Linked DNA regions of Rhizobium rhizoryzae. Each later gene encodes a partner of the first gene's protein in a complex. Links are inferred from orthologs where the notes say so. Each region holds a gene or a part of one and is shown on either strand. Other genes may lie near its edges. The genes, in order: uvrB and G6N80_RS16795.

What was found.
Region 2: the proteins of uvrB (region 1) and G6N80_RS16795 are in contact, whole or in part, in a crystal structure (PDB 7EGT), measured with the Thermus thermophilus proteins. The link is inferred for Rhizobium rhizoryzae from one-to-one orthologs. Residues at the interface, in WP_096411307.1 of Thermus thermophilus: Glu23, Leu25, Arg26, Asp27, Gly28, Glu29, Arg30, Phe31, Arg55, Glu326, Asp327, Phe328, Glu379, Ser382, Gln383, His398, Gly400, Arg401; in WP_096412145.1 of Thermus thermophilus: His654, Arg656, Phe657, Gln666, Asp668, Glu669, Lys680, Arg681, Leu682, Ser683, Lys685, Tyr686, Ala687.

What each region holds. Positions count from the first base shown.
Region 1 is NZ_CP049250.1:2,363,735-2,371,936, forward strand. Bases 2,999-6,625 are described here. They hold uvrB (excinuclease ABC subunit UvrB), read right to left. Parts: upstream 6,262-6,625; coding sequence 3,199-6,261; downstream 2,999-3,198. Other genes in these bases: G6N80_RS17265 (hypothetical protein), read left to right, coding at 2,999-3,144; G6N80_RS17275 (class I SAM-dependent methyltransferase), read left to right, coding at 6,458-6,625. In the rest of the region: G6N80_RS17260 (hypothetical protein), read left to right, coding at 1,368-1,649; more of G6N80_RS17265, read left to right, coding at 1,972-2,998; more of G6N80_RS17275, read left to right, coding at 6,626-7,063; G6N80_RS17280 (putative bifunctional diguanylate cyclase/phosphodiesterase), read right to left, coding at 7,077-8,202. UniProt on the Escherichia coli protein: The UvrABC repair system catalyzes the recognition and processing of DNA lesions. A damage recognition complex composed of 2 UvrA and 2 UvrB subunits scans DNA for abnormalities.
Region 2 is NZ_CP049250.1:2,262,762-2,270,465, reverse strand. What follows is about bases 2,692-5,820. They hold G6N80_RS16795 (ATP-dependent helicase), read left to right. Parts: upstream 2,692-3,078; coding sequence 3,079-5,562; downstream 5,563-5,820. Other genes in these bases: G6N80_RS16790 (amidohydrolase), read left to right, coding at 5,580-5,820; G6N80_RS16800 (efflux RND transporter periplasmic adaptor subunit), read right to left, coding at 2,692-2,841. Also shown: G6N80_RS16805 (efflux RND transporter permease subunit), read right to left, coding at 1-1,597; more of G6N80_RS16800, read right to left, coding at 1,594-2,691; more of G6N80_RS16790, read left to right, coding at 5,821-6,725; G6N80_RS16785 (DUF2778 domain-containing protein), read right to left, coding at 6,772-7,704. UniProt on the Escherichia coli protein: A helicase with DNA-dependent ATPase activity. Unwinds DNA duplexes with 3'-5' polarity. Translocates on single-stranded DNA with 3'-5' polarity. Initiates unwinding more efficiently from a nicked substrate than double-stranded DNA.

The DNA.
Region 1 (8,202 bases):
GTCAGTTCGGGCCGTATCTTGTCGGGATACGGGGTATTCGGTCGGGGCACTGAAAGCTGCCTCGATATGGTAGTAGAAGGTGACACCTATCAGCGCCCCGTTCAGCGGTTTATGCCCGCGACTTCGGTCTCTCTGCCTGAAATGGCTGCCGGAAAGGTTTGTTGAAACCTATCGGCTCCCGGTGGTCCGGCGGACTTGACCCGACAGACTTTCCCGACACCATTCCCCATGTGTGCCACACAGGCACGCCTGACGCGCCAGTTCGGAGATGAAATGGAGGGTTAGATCCGAAGCCCTGCCATTTCCCCCGTGTCGCCAGAGGGAGACCATTTTCCGCGAACCCGGAGGTGAAGGTTTTGCGTCTACCCCTTCACACCCGCGCCGGTCCCGCATCGCCAGCACGCCTGCTGGTGTAACCGTTGCGGAACGGTATGAGTGAAACATGAGTGGAATAGGGTGGCGGAGTGAGGGGTGAAAAAATATTGGAGACGGCGACGATTTTTTCGAACGTCGGTGGGTCGGATCGGACTTGAGTGCTCGACGCACAGTCTTTATCCGGGGCTTAACCCCCCTCTGTCCTGCCGGACATCTCCCCCTTGAAGCGGGGGAGATCGGCAGAACGGCTGATGCTCGTACACCATCTCCCGTCGATGGGGTTTGCTAAGCACGATAGGGCAAGATCTGGAGCAAAGGGCTAACCACGAATCGATCTCCCCCGCTTCAAGGGGGAGATGTCCGGCAGGACAGAGGGGGGTATGCGGTGTCCGCACCATATCGGCATCGCCCGAACTTGCTTCGAAAGGTCAAGCGCCTGCTTGCATGCGCATGCACGGAATAAATCCCCCACATCTTGTAATTGCAGCTGCAACATCGGCGGCATAGGCTGGCTGCGGAACCGGAAGTAACGGGCCGGTTCCGGGGCATAGAAACCCCTCACGTAACGGCTGGCATCCGCGATATGAGATGCCCTCTCAGTCACTGGTTGGTGGCTGAGTGCTTGAGCTTGCCCTATAAAGCTCTCCACCCTCCATGGCTGGGGAGGCCCTGACGTATGTCCAAGGTGCTTGCACCCAAAGGTCAGGGCGGTCGTTTACGTGCGATTTTCTAACTCCCCGGCCGCCAGAGGCCACGGCTCCATCAGCCCCCAATCGGAAACGATTGCGGGACCGGTGCGGCCGGTTTGGTGTTTCCCGCTGCCTCATCTTCGATGCGGCATCGCTGGGCGCTCCTGTGCAAACTGGTCTTTGGCGCGCCTTCCCCCGTTTGAAACGATGCGTGTGATGCGATGCGGCGTGCGGGTGTGTTCCTGCTCACCTTGCTGCCCGCGCTCTGCGCATCAAGGGCGTAGACCGGGAGGCGCCTGAGCCATGGACAACTACAATCTCGCTGCCGACCTGCTCGCCACCTTCCGCGCCTCGCCGGATATCATCAAGGCGCTATGGCTGCTCGTGCCCCCGGTCTTCGTGCTGGGGCTTCTGCATCTGCTGCTGCGATGGCGCGAGGGACGCGCAAGGCGCTGGCGTGTGGCCGGTCGTGGCTTCGACGGCGCGAGAAGGATTTGGCCTGCTAACCTGCCGCGCGGTGGGGTGATCGAGGACGGGCGGGTGCAGCCGGTGGATGTGGTGGCGCTGGGGGTGAGGGAAGAGTGAGGAGTGGGGGTACGACAGCGCTGCCCCAGCATCGCCAGCACGCCTGCTCGTATTAGCAATGCGGAACGGGAAATTGAAAAACAGGTTTTGGGGTGGTGTATAGAAAAACGCTAAGTCGTTGATTTGGTGAAGGTTGGGTGGAAGTTCGCTGGTGTGGAAAATTGCTCGGAATCGCCAGTTTGAATGAAAAACCACCCATTTTTCTTGGTTCCGATTTAAAATTGATCTTTAAATATATGATGCTGAGTTTACGCGTAATTAGGAAATGCTTAGGGAAATAGTTGATATTTCGACCTTAGGTAAACTTTCAAGGGAATTTCTAATGGCCAAAGATGGTGCCACCGATCGTCTAATAGCTTCTTTTGGTGTAGGTTGTTTTCATTTTCAGTGTAAGGTTGACCTAGGTGCGAAAGGGTTCCCTAATTATGTAAGTCTTGTTCAAGACTACATCAGTAGAGATAATTTGATCAAAGATGTTAAATTTACGGAATTTCAGGATGAGATAAGTTTGCAGTTCCTGGATGGGAATTCCGCGGGAGATATAGGGGATCTTTATTATCTTTATCCATCACTAGGTGATAGTGTTCTGAGCTTTAATATTATGATCCCTCATCGGCTCCAGGTTGAATTGCTGTCTGGTTGGAGGGGGCCGCTTCGGAGTGAAAACTTTAAGGTAACACTCTTTCATTATGAAGGGATGCCCATTGCAATCGTAAAACCAGAGCTCCTCGAGGAGAGTCCTTCCATAGCAGTTAGCATGATATGGAAACATATCAGACGCAATTGGACCTCGGCTGAAATTCAGTTTAGTATGTTGGGTCCATCTCCGTTCCATGGAGATTTTTTTGTTCATTCTGACGATGAACCTGTAGAGAAATTGATTTACAGTGAGCAGTACGGATATGATCGAATAGACATTTATGTGCCTACTTCAGTAAACAAGGAAATGATCGAAGATTTCATTATTTATAGAATAAGAAAAGATATTTCTTTGTATTATTATTTGATAAATAGAAGGAATATTATGTTTGACTCATTTAGAGGTATTGTTAATAAAATTGATACTAAATTAGAAAATGAAGACAAGAATCCCAGAGTATCAGGATTTTTTTCGCGAGTAAAATTTGACGCTTATAGATCTTTGATACATATTGACCAATTAGATTCATCAATTCAAAGTCTTGATCAACATCGTCGAGACGTATCTAAGAGTATTGAGCAGCTCTTTGGTGAATCTTTTTTGGCCGTAAAAAACGAAGGTGTCATACAGGAATTGAAGGACATTCCCCTTCGGTCATACAAAAATATTATATCTACGATAAAGGAGAGAAGCGCGGCCAAAACTAATAACGTAACCATCGTAGTTGCGGCCATTTTAGGCGTTTTGGTAGGATTCTTTATTCAAAATTCTTATATCGATTTTCTGAAACCGATGCTGGTGACCTCGTCGGCCAGTAAAGAACCTGCTAAAGAAACATATATACCTAAACAGTAAGCAATCATTTTCTGAAAGATTACCGCTACGTTGTCATTTGCTCAATCGCGCGCTTCACCGCCCCGGTCTGCCGGTCTTGCCCTTGGTGCGGCTTTTGCGCTTTTGTTCGCCCGGATCTTCGTAGGAGCCGACGCCGACTTTGCCGCGTACGAGGGGGCGGGGGTCGTCTGAATTCAGACGTTCCGGCTGGCCTTCGAGAAGTGGAGCGTGGCGGGGCTTACCCCCCTCTGTCCTGCCGGACATCTCCCCCTCAAGGGGGGAGATCGACTCGTGGCTTCTGTCATGCCTCGGCTTCTCCGGCAGTTTGCCGGGCACGGGCTTTTCGGTTCGGCCAACCGTCATTTCGTCCAGAGTGTTTTTGCGGAACAGCGGTTTGGCCGTATCGGTGCCGGGCCCCATGTCGTCGAGGGAGGGCTTGGCGAAGTAGCTGCTGCTTGCTTCCGGTGCCAAGGATTGGCGCGTGGCTTCTGCGCTGCGTCTGACGCCTTCCTGCGCCTTGGCCTCGTCCTTGGCGATCGGATCGTCCATGGAGGCCAGTTCGACGGCCTTGAGACGCTTGATTTCGTCGCGCAGGCGGGCGGCCTTTTCGAAGTCGAGGTCTGCGGCGGCATCGCGCATGCTCTTTTCCAGCGCATTGAGGTGAGCCTGCAGATTGTTGCCCACCAGATGCCCGCCGTCGGCAAAGCCCTTGCCTGCGGTACCGGAGATATCGGCACGCACGTGATCGCGCTCGTAGACGCTATCGAGGATATCCGAAATACGCGCCTTGACCGATTCCGGCGTGATGCCGTGCTCGGTGTTATAGGCCATCTGTTTTTCGCGGCGGCGGCTGGTTTCTTCCATCGCGCGCTTCATGGAGCCGGTGACATTATCCGCATAGAGGATGACCTTGCCATCCACGTTACGGGCCGCGCGGCCAATGGTCTGGATGAGCGAGGTTTCCGAACGCAGGAAGCCTTCCTTATCCGCATCGAGAATGGCGACGAAGCCGCATTCTGGTATGTCCAGACCCTCGCGCAGCAGGTTGATGCCCACCAGCACATCGAAGGCGCCGAGGCGCAGATCGCGGATGATTTCGATGCGTTCCAGCGTATCGATATCCGAGTGCATGTAGCGCACGCGCACGCCCTGTTCGTGCAGATATTCGGTGAGGTCTTCCGCCATGCGCTTGGTGAGAACCGTGACCAGCGTGCGGTAACCCTTGAGAGAGGTTTCCTTGATCTCGCCCAGAACATCGTCCACCTGGGAGCGGGCGCTGCGCACCTCGACCGGCGGATCAATGAGGCCTGTCGGACGGATGACCTGTTCGGCAAACACGCCGCCCGCCGCTTCCATTTCCCAATTTCCCGGCGTGGCGGACACGGCCACCGTTTGCGGGCGCATGGCATCCCATTCCTCGAAGCGCAGCGGGCGGTTATCCATGCAGGAGGGCAGGCGGAAGCCATATTCCGCCAGCGTCGCCTTGCGGCGGAAGTCGCCGCGATACATGCCGCCGATCTGCGGGATGGTGACGTGGCTTTCGTCGATGAAGATCAGGGCGTTATCCGGAATATATTCGAACAGCGTCGGTGGCGGCTCGCCGGGTCTGCGGCCCGTGAGATAGCGCGAATAGTTTTCGATGCCGTTGCAGGAGCCCGTGGCTTCCATCATCTCGACATCGTAGCGGGTGCGCTGCTCCAGTCGCTGCGCTTCCAGCAGGCGTCCCGCCTTTTCCAGCTCCGCCAGACGATGCTTCAGCTCTTCCTTGATAGCCTTGATCGCTCCGTTCAGCGTGGGGCGCGGGGTGACATAGTGCGAATTGGCGTAGATCTTCACCGACTTCAGGTCGCCAGTCTTGTGGCCCGTCAGCGGATCGAATTCGGTGATCGAGTCGATCTCGTCTCCGAAAAGCGAGATGCGCCAGGCGGCATCTTCCAGGTGGGCCGGGAAGATTTCGATTGTATCGCCGCGCACGCGGAAGGAACCGCGCACGAAATTGATGTCCTGCCGCTTATATTGCTGGGCCACGAGATCCGCCAGCAATTGCCGCTGGTCGATACGGTCGCCGACTTCCATCTGGAAGGTCATGGCGGTGTAGGTTTCCACCGAACCAATACCGTAAATGCAGGAGACCGAGGCGATGATGATGCAGTCGTCACGCTCCAGAATGGCGCGCGTGGCGGCGTGGCGCATGCGGTCAATCTGCTCGTTGATCGAGCTTTCCTTCTCGATGAAGGTATCGGAGCGCGGCACATAGGCTTCCGGCTGGTAGTAGTCGTAGTAGGAGACGAAATACTCCACCGCGTTATCCGGAAAGAAGTTCTTGAATTCCGAATAGAGCTGCGCTGCCAGCGTCTTGTTCGGCGCGAGAATGACGGCAGGGCGCTGCGTGGCCTCGATGACCTTCGCCATCGTGAAGGTTTTGCCCGAGCCGGTAACGCCGAGCAGAACCTGGCTTCGCTCGCCGCTGTTCAGGCCATCCACCAGATCGGCAATCGCCGTGGGCTGGTCGCCCGCCGGCTGATATTCCGACGCCATGCGGATGGGAATGCCACCTTCAGACTTGGCCGGACGGGCCGGACGGTGCGGCGTCCACAGCTTGCCATCCTTGAACAGCGGATTGCCGCTTTCAATGAGCTTCGACAGCGCATCGACCGTGGCGGTCACAGCCCCGGGTGCTAGGCTTTGCGCCTCCTCCAGCGACATATCCATGCCCGCGACCGGATTGAGACCGGCGGCGGCGCGCGTTTTCGGATCGGACGACGCGCCGATGGACACGCCTCGGGAGGTTTTCTGTGAAGTTGTTTTTTTGTTTGTGCTCACGGCCGCTTGGCCACTGCGCTTCGCTCTGGCTGCCTCTTCCTTCGCTCGGGCGGCTTCTTCTTCCTTCGCCTCGCGGATGGCCTGCTCACGCGCGGCAATCTCGATCTTCTTGCGGTGCTTGCCCGCCTTGGACGCGATTTCGCGCTGCGTTTCGACGGAAGAGGCCTCCGCTTCCGCTTCCAGCTGTTTCACCCAGTCCGACACGGAGCCCGACAAAGAGCCCGACAGGGGGGCGCCTTCGAAAGCGGCCTGCGGCGCTTCCTCGAAACCGTTGCTGGAATTCTGGGGCGGGGATTTTTTCGGAGCTTTCGACATGCTCGCGAATATGGCGAGAGTCCTGCCAAATTGGAAGGGCGGCAGCGAAACAAATTAGGAACAGCTCACAGCCGTAGCGACGCAAGCGGGCGCGTTGATCTTTGATCGGGCCGCTCTATATGAGGTCAGCGTTACTTGATGCTATACGCAAATACTGAATTGCCAAATCTTCCCCGTTCCGGAGTTCACATTTCCCATGCTTTCCCTTGAGAAGCGCATCGAGCTGAAGAACAGCACGCCGCGCACGATGCTTTCATTGCATCACACCGAAAACTGCCGTCTGCTTCCCAACCGTACGGAGCTTCTTCACCGGCTTCCCCATGGCGGTATTGTCGCGGAGATCGGCGTCGCCTTTGGCGATTATTCGCGCGAGATCATGGATCACAACCGTCCGGCTCAGCTGCACCTGATCGATCCCTGGGATCTGACGCGCTACAACGAAGGCTATGAGCGCGTCAGCAGCATGTTTGCCAGCGAGATCAGGCAACAGCAGGTGCTGCTGCACCTTGGCGGCTCGACCGAGATGCTGCCGGAATTTGCCGATCATTTCTTCGACTGGGTCTATATCGATACCGACCATTCCTATGCGAATACCTGGAACGAGCTTGTTCTCTGCGACCAGAAGGTCAAGCGTGACGGGCGGATCTGCGGCCATGATTTCTGTACAGGCAATGTCATCAAGCCGGTGGTCTATGGCGTTGTGCAGGCGGTCAACAAGTTCTGCGTCGAGTATGGCTGGCAGTTCGAATATCTGACCGTCGAGCCGGACGCCCACTTTTCCTACTGTCTGAAACGGTTGTAGAGCGGAGTTACTTTCAGGCGACGGCTGCCTTGGGAAGGCTGCGTGCACGTGGATGGCGCAGCCATTCCTCCAGCGCGCGGGCATTCATCGGACGCGAGAAGAGGTATCCCTGGCCGATCTGGCAGCCGAGCGAGCGAAGGGTTCTCGATTCCTCTTCCGTTTCCACGCCCTCGGCGAGAATGGTCATGGACAGCGCTTCGCCAAGCCGGATCAGGGCCGAAATGATGGCCTGGTTGCGCGGTGAGGCGGCAATGCCGGTTGTGATGCCGCGATCGATCTTGAGGCGATCAACCTTCAGGTCGATGAGGCGTGTCAACGAGGAGTGTCCGGCACCGAAATCATCGACGGCCAGCGCAAAGCCTGATCTCTCCAGCTGTTTCAACTGCTCTCCGGCGATGACGGTATCGAGCAGTGCTTCCTCCGTGATCTCGATCTCGAGCAGGCTAGGCTTGATGCCGTGCTGCTTCACCTTGGCATCCAGCATCTCGGATACGGAATAGAGGGCGAATTCGCGCGGCGAAACGTTGATTGCAACGGTTGCTTCGGGCAGGCCAAGTTCTGGCAGACGCTTGAGCATCGCGCAGGCCGCATCGGCAATGGCGCCGGTCAGCCGGTCGGATGCCTGGATCGAATAGGCGGCCTGTACGATTTCCGGCGGCGCAATGAAGCCGAGGGTCGGGTGGTGCCAGCGCACGAGCGCCTCAAACCCGAGAATGATGTCCCGCTGCAGACACACCTGCGGCTGGAACCATGCCTCGATCTTGTGCTGCTCGATTGCCTCCAGAATATCGGCTTCGATCTGCCGCTGCCGCTCCGCTGCAATGCGCAGCTTCGGATCGAACTTGCGCCAGCGTCCGCGTCCCTGCTCCTTGGAGCGATAGAGCGCCATATCGGCAGATACGAATAATTCATCCGCCTGCGTCGCGTGATCGGGATAGACCGCCAACCCCACCGAAGTTCCGACGGAACAGTTCTGACCGCTGAGGAGGAATGGTTTGCGGACTTGACGCAGAATGATGTCTGCGGAGCGGGTTGCTTCCAGAACTGCATCGTTACCGGTGACGATTATGGCGAATTCGTCGCCGCCCAGCCGCGCGATGAACGTGTTGCCCGGCGGTAGCGAATTGCGCAGGCGCTGG
Region 2 (7,704 bases), 100 kb from region 1 along the record:
GCGCATTGAGCGTAAACCGCAGCCACTTCTCATAGGTGTTCGCAAAGAGATTACCAAAGCCGGCGAGAAGCCCCTTCGGCTCGCTCATCGGCTTGGTCAGCATGCGAGAGGCCAGCATGGGGCACAGCGTGAGGGCGGTGATCGACGAAAGCCCCACGGCGAATGCCAGCACGAAACCGAACTCGCGGAACAGGCCACCCAATTGTCCGGGCAGGAAGGAAAGCGGAATGAACACAGCCGCCAGCGTTGCCGTAGTGGCGAGAACCGCAAAGAAAACTTCCTGCGTACCCAGCACCGCCGCAGCGCGCGGCCCCATGCCTTCCGAGCGTCGGCGCACGATGTTCTCGAGCACGACGATCGCGTCGTCCACCACGAGACCCGTTGCCAGCACGATGGCCAGCAGGGTGAGGATGTTGATGGAGAAGCCGACGAGGTAAATCGCCGTCAGCGTTCCGATCAGCGCAACAGGCATGGTCAGCGCCGGAATGAGCGTCGCGCGCCAGTCGCGCAGGAAGAGATAGAGAACGACGACCACGATGAGCGCAGAAAGCCCCAGCGCCAGTTCCACCTCATGCAGCGCACCGCGAATGAACACGGCGTCATCCGAGGTTATGATGATCCGCGTTCCTTCCGGAAGCACCTTCTGCAGCTCGGCGACCGCCGCTGCAACGCCCGTCGAGATGTTGAGCGTGTTGGATTGCGCCTGACGGATGATACCGAGACCGACGCCCTGCACGCCGTTGGACCGAAGCGTCGTGGTTCCGTCATCGGCGCCGAGATTGACGCTTGCAACATCACGAAGGCGGATATTGTCCTTGATCAGTACGTTCTCGAAGTCGCGCGGCGTCTCCAGGTTTGCCGTTGCGCGCACCACGATATCCTGCGTTCGGCTTGTGAGCGAACCGGCCGGAACATCGAGCGCTGCACTGGAAAGCGCAGTGGAGACATCGGCGACCGTGAGGCCACGGCTGGCGAGAGCCGCCTGATTGAGATCGACACGGAAGATCTTTTCCTGATCGCCGTAAAGCTCGACATCCGCAACACCCTCCACCGCTGCCAGCCGGTCAACCACCTGCTTGTCGACAAGCAGAGTCAGGTCTTCCATCGAAAGCTTTGAAGACGTTACGGCAAGCCGCATGATCGGCTGTGAATCGGAGTCCGCCTTGACGATGCGCGGCTCGTCCACTGTATCAGGCAACTGATAGGAAACGCGGCCAATCGCATCGCGCACATCGCTTGCGGCAACGGCAAGATCAACCGTGTCGTTGAACTCCATGGTCACGCGGCTGGCACCGAACTGCGATTCGGAAGACAGGGCCTTCAACCCGCTAACGCGGGCGACAGCGCCCTCTATGACCTGTGTCAATTCCTGGTCAACGGTCTGGGGCGAAGCACCTTCGTAATCGGTCCGAACAGTAATGACCGGCTGATCAACATCAGGGAGTTCGCGAACTTCCACGCCGACGAAGGCGGCCAGACCGGCCACGACCAGAAGCGTATTGATAACTGCCGCCAGGATAGGGCGGCGAACGAACAGAGCCGTGAAGGTGGATTTTGCATCCTCTGCCTTCATGTCGTGCTGATCCTTGCTGCTCATCGGGTCGCTGCCTCCGCCACGCGCTGGGGCTCGCCCTGAATGCGAACCGGCTGGCCTTCACGAACACGCTGCAATCCTTCTGTCACGATCCGGTCATCCGGCTTCAGGGCTGCCTGTACCAGAACCGTATCCGGATTGCGCTGGATGACACTGACGCGAACCTTCTGCGCCTTGCTATCGGCTACCTTCCAGACGAAGGCACCTTCGGCATCCCATTGAACCGACAGGGGGTCCACGGCCGGATAGCTTTCACCGGCGAACCGCATCGCCACCTGGAAGGACATGCCTGCACGCAGCAGATCCGTTGGATTATCGATACGGCCACGAATGCGGACGGTACGGCTTGCAGCATCCACGCGGTTGTCCACGGAATCGATCACGCCCTTGAACACCTGTCCCGGACGGCTGACCGAGGTTGCTTCGAAGGAAGCACCCGTTTCGATCTGGGTGATGAAGCGTTCCGGCGCGTAAAAGTCGACGAGGATCTCGGAGCGATCGTCCAGCGTCACGATACTTGTCTGCGTCGTAACGTTGTCACCGACATTCGCCGGGACGATTCCTGCCACACCATCGATCGGCGCGGTGATTTCCCGCCGCTTGAGGTTCAACCGCGCCGTGCTCAGCGCCAGCTTGGCGGCCTCTTCGGCAATCTGCGCATCCAGCGCATCAAGACGGGTCACGCTTTGGAGGTTCTTGTAAGACGCAGCCTTCTCGACCGCACTCCTCAGCGCTACCTGCGCCTTGTCCCGCTCGATCAACTGCTCGTCATCATCGAGGCGGGCGAGAACCTGACCCTTGGTAACCTTCTGACCTGCCCTGACGAGAATTTCGTCAATCGTGCCGGTCGCCTGCGGCATCACCACGACGGACTGGATGGCAACACCGCTGCCAATGGCTGTCAGCCGATCATTGATCGTGGCTGTCACGACTGGGCGAACGGCAACGAGCGTGGCCCGTTGACCTCCGCCTTGGCCTCCCGCTTGACCTCCCCCTTGGCCTCCACTCTGGCCAGCGCCCTGACCCTGCCCTGCCCCTTGGGCAGCACCCTGGCCGTTTCGCGCGGGGTTATCAGATTGAGCCGTTTTCTGCGCGTCTATCGCTGCCGGCTGGATGAGACCCACCAGACGCGCGGGCACACCCATTCCAACGAGACTTCTTGCCGCATCGGCGCTGACAAAGATCCACAGACAGAGCCCCGCGAACAGCACGACAATACTGAGGAGCAATTGCTTCCAGATGCGCATTCAGTCACTCCGGTTGAATTGAAGACGTTATCAAGTATCGCGTTCTACGGTTGGTTAGACAACGCTGGATTACCAATCTTGCCAAATTGTAACCTGACGGAAACTCACGGAATCGTGAGCCGAAAGCCACAGGATACGAATATGCATATTGATGCCATTTCTCATCTGGCGCACCACTGGAATAAAACCAGAACGTAGCCTATGGCCTTGTGCTTCCGGAATCATTAGATTGCGCTGATGACGAACAGTTTCGATGACATTCCGTTCTTCGATGAAGAACCGGATCACGGCTCCCGCCGTTCCAAGCCCCCTGCTCCCTCCACGGCAGCGCCCGGCAGCGGCCTGGGCATTGCGGCGCGTGCCATGGCCGCACGCGACCAGAGCCGCCCGGCCCCTGACTATCTTGGCGGCCTGAACCCGGAGCAGCGGGAAGCAGTCGAATCGCTGGATGGACCCGTTCTGGTGCTGGCCGGCGCGGGCACGGGCAAGACGCGCGTCCTCACCACGCGCATCGCCCATATCCTTGCGACCAATCGTGCCTTTCCAAGCCAGATCCTGGCCGTGACCTTCACGAACAAGGCTGCGCGCGAAATGAAGGAGCGCATCGGCGTTCTCGTCGGCGGTGCGGTCGAAGGCATGCCGTGGCTTGGCACTTTCCACTCGATCGGCGTGAAGCTTCTACGGCGTCATGCAGAGCTTGTCGGCCTTCGCAGCGACTTCACCATTCTGGATACGGACGATGTTATCCGTCTGATTAAACAGTTAATTCAAGCAGAAGGCCTGGATGACAAGCGCTGGCCTGCGCGCCAGTTCGCAGGCATGATCGACGGCTGGAAAAACAAGGGGCTGACGCCGAAGGATATTCCCGAAGGCGATGCGCGCGCCTTTGCCAACGGCAAGGGTCGCGAACTTTATGCCGCCTATCAGGCGCGACTGAAGACACTGAATGCCTGCGATTTCGGTGACCTCCTGCTGCACCCGATCGATCTATTCCGCCGCAATCCGGATGTGCTGAAGGACTACCATCAACGCTTCCGCTACATTCTGGTGGACGAGTATCAGGATACCAACACCGCCCAATATATGTGGCTGCGGCTTCTGGCACAGCGCCCGAAGGATGTGCCGCAAAACGTCTGTTGCGTCGGTGACGACGACCAGTCCATCTACGGTTGGCGTGGCGCTGAAGTGGATAACATCCTGCGTTTCGAGAAGGATTTTCCCGGCGCGAAGGTCATTCGCCTTGAACGGAACTATCGCTCTACCGAGCATATTCTCGGCGCCGCAGGACACCTGATTGCGAACAATGAAGGTCGCCTCGGCAAGACGCTTTTCACGGAACGCACTAATCCCGATGACGAAAAGGTGATCGTCCACGCGGCCTGGGACTCGGAAGAAGAAGCCCGTGCCGTGGGCGAAGAGATAGAGCAGCTTCAGCGCAACAAGCACAAGCTGAACGACATGGCCATTCTCGTTCGCGCTTCCTTCCAGATGCGCGAGTTCGAAGATCGATTCGTGACCCTCGGCCTTAACTACCGGGTCATCGGCGGTCCGCGCTTTTACGAGCGCCTCGAAATTCGCGATGCGATGGCCTATTTCCGCCTCACCTGCCAACCGGCGGACGATCTGGCCTTCGAGCGGATCGTCAACACGCCAAAGCGTGGGCTGGGCGATACGACCGTCCGCACCCTGCATGATTATGCCCGTGCCCGCGACATTCCCATGCTGGCCGCCGCGGCAGACTTGATCGAGACCGACGAATTGAAGCCCAAGGCGCGCAAGGCGCTTTTCGATGTGATTCAAAGTTTCAGGAGATGGTCGGAACTGCTTGAAACCACTCCCCATACGGAGCTGGCCGAGCAGATTCTGGAGGAATCCGGCTACACCGATATGTGGAAGAACGACAAATCGGCGGAAGCGCCGGGTCGTCTGGAAAACCTGAAGGAACTCGTACGCTCCATGGAAGCGTTCGAGAGCATGCGCGGCTTCCTGGAGCATGTCTCACTCGTCATGGATGCCGAGCAAAACGAGGATATGGATGCCGTTTCCATCATGACGCTGCATTCGGCAAAAGGTCTGGAATTCGAAACCGTTTTCCTGCCCGGCTGGGAGGAAGGTCTTTTCCCGCACCAGCGCGCATTGGATGAAGGCGGTCGGGCAGGCCTCGAGGAAGAGCGTCGCCTCGCCTATGTCGGAATCACCCGTGCCAAGCGGCGCTGCCACATCTGGTTCGTTTCGAACCGGCGCATCCACGGCCTCTGGCAGTCCACCATGCCGTCGCGCTTCCTTGATGAATTGCCGCCGATGCATGTGGATGTTGCCGAATCGGAATCGAGCTATGGCGGTTATGGTCGCGGCGGCTACGGACAGTCGCGCTTCGACAAGGCGGATCCCTTCGCCAATTCCTATTCAACTCCCGGCTGGAAGCGCGCTCAGGCCAACAAGAGCGAAGCCACCCGCGACAACTGGGGCAGCCGTTCCGGCCATGCTGTCGAGCGGATCGGTTACGGCGAAAGCGGACCACGCGGCAGGACCATTGACGGTGAATTGGTCGCCAAGTCGGTAGCCGATACGCCGTCGAAGTTCCGGGTGGGCGACCGCGTCTTCCACATCAAGTTCGGTAACGGCAATATCTCGAACATTGAAGGCAACAAGCTGACGATCGATTTCGACAAGGCCGGCCAGAAGCGCGTGCTTGATGGCTTCGTCGACAAAGCGACGTAAGTCCGCAAGAGGCAGATGTGAGCACTTCAGATACCGACCTGACCGACCTGATCATGTGGAGACGCCACCTCCACACCATGCCGGAAGTTTCTGGTGAAGAGCACCAGACTGCGGCAGAGGTCGTGCGCTTTCTGCAGGCTTCGTCGCCGGATGAGATCGTGACGGGTCTCGGCGGCACGGGCGTTGCGGCGGTGTTCAACGGTCGAGAGCCGGGGCCAACAGTCCTGTTTCGTGCGGAACTCGATGCCCTGCCGATTGCTGAAGTGACCGAAGTTGCACACAGGTCGAAGATCACTGGCAAAGGCCACATGTGCGGCCACGATGGGCATATGGCGATGGTGGCCGGTCTGTCGCGAGCCTTCAGGCGCGAGCGCCCGGCATCGGGCCGCGTCATACTGCTTTTTCAACCCGCTGAAGAAACCGGCGCGGGTGCTGCGGCCGTAATAGCAGATCCCGCATTCAAGGCACTCAAGCCCGACTTTGCGTTTTCGCTGCACAATATTCCCGGTCTGCCTCTTGGACACAGCTGGATCAAATCAGGCCCGGTCAATTGCGCCTCCTGCGGGCTGCGGATCGCGCTAACAGGCAAGACCGCGCATGCCTCTTCGCCAGAGAGTGGCACCTCTCCGGCTCCTGCCATCGCAGAACTTATTCCTGCCCTAACGGCTCTGCGAAAAGGCCATATCGAAACCGAGGATCTGGTGCTGACCACGGTCACCCACGTTGCAGTGGGTGAACCGACATTTGGCGTGGCACCGGGTGACGCTGAACTCTGGGTAACGCTGCGCACCGTCAGCGATGACGGTATGTCCGAATTGCGCGAGGCAGCGGAAGGTCTCGCTCGAAACCTGGCCGAGAAACATCAGCTAGGCGTCTCTTTCAGCTATCACGACGAGTTTCGCCATTGCCGTAACAATGAACAGGCGGTGGACATCATTCGCCGCGCCATGGACAAGGAAGATCTGCCGCATTCGACCGGTCAGATGTTCAAGTTTTCCGAGGATTTTGGCCGTTTCGGAGACGCTGCGAAATCGGCCATGTTCTTCATCGGCGCCGGAGAAAATCAGCCCGCTCTTCATAACCCGGACTATGATTTTCCCGACGCCCTGATCCCGATCGGCGGACGCATATTCTTGCGCATCGCGAAAGAACTGCTGGGATAGAGGCCTGCGTGTCGGCACTTCAGCCCCGACACGATCATGGCATCAATCAGGTATCCCCCTTCAGATAGTCCACAAGCGTCCGACGACCGCCGTTATCCGGCGCATTGTCTGATGCGGAGGCCGTGCTGGCAGGCGCGGAGCCACCGCCACGCAGGTTCAGTTTCCGCAGCGCAGCCGCCGGGATCGTACCATTATGACGATCGACAATGATCATGTGCGTAACTTCGCCACGCTGGAAGGCGCGCAGGAACTTGTCGTAATTCGCAAATGCCACGCAGCCATGCGAGTCACCGCGCGTCCGCAGCATATAGCTATGCGCCAGCAGGCCGGTTCGACCGAGCGGATTGACGCCATCGGTCGGCGTGAGGCGAATGGCAGCGACACCGTGGAAAAGCTTTTCGCGCATCGACAGGCGATAGGTGCCCGGAGGTGTCGGACCACGCATCTTCACATGCGTATATTTCGGGTTGTCACGCATTTCACCAATGCCGGAATGGGCTTCCAGACGCTCACCGCTCGGCATGTGCACAACACCGTTGGTGATGTCGTAGACCGCAACCTTCATGCTGTTGCCGCCGCGATCCGGCCACGGAACGCTCTTGGCAGGCGCTTCCTTCATCGGGTTCTCAGGACGGGCAAAGGCCAGCGCCTTGGGAGCTTCCTCTTCCTCCTCTTCAACCGCGGCAATGGCGGGCTTCTGAACTGGCTTTGGCTGTGCGGATGGCGCAATCGCCATGGCCAGCGCATTGGCTGCCGGACGGCGGATCGGAAGAGGACCGGCCATCGGCAGGCCATCATCCACGGATGGCGCCATGGCTTCTGCCACAGCAAGCTCGGCAGGGCTTTGCAGATCGGCAACTTCAACCTGCCCCTCGTCTACATTGCCCTTTGGCAGTGCATCCCAGGCAGTCTCGGTCGGCGGCGCGATGATAACGGTCTCGTCAAGCGCAGCCACAAGGGCGGTCTTCACGTCGCCGCT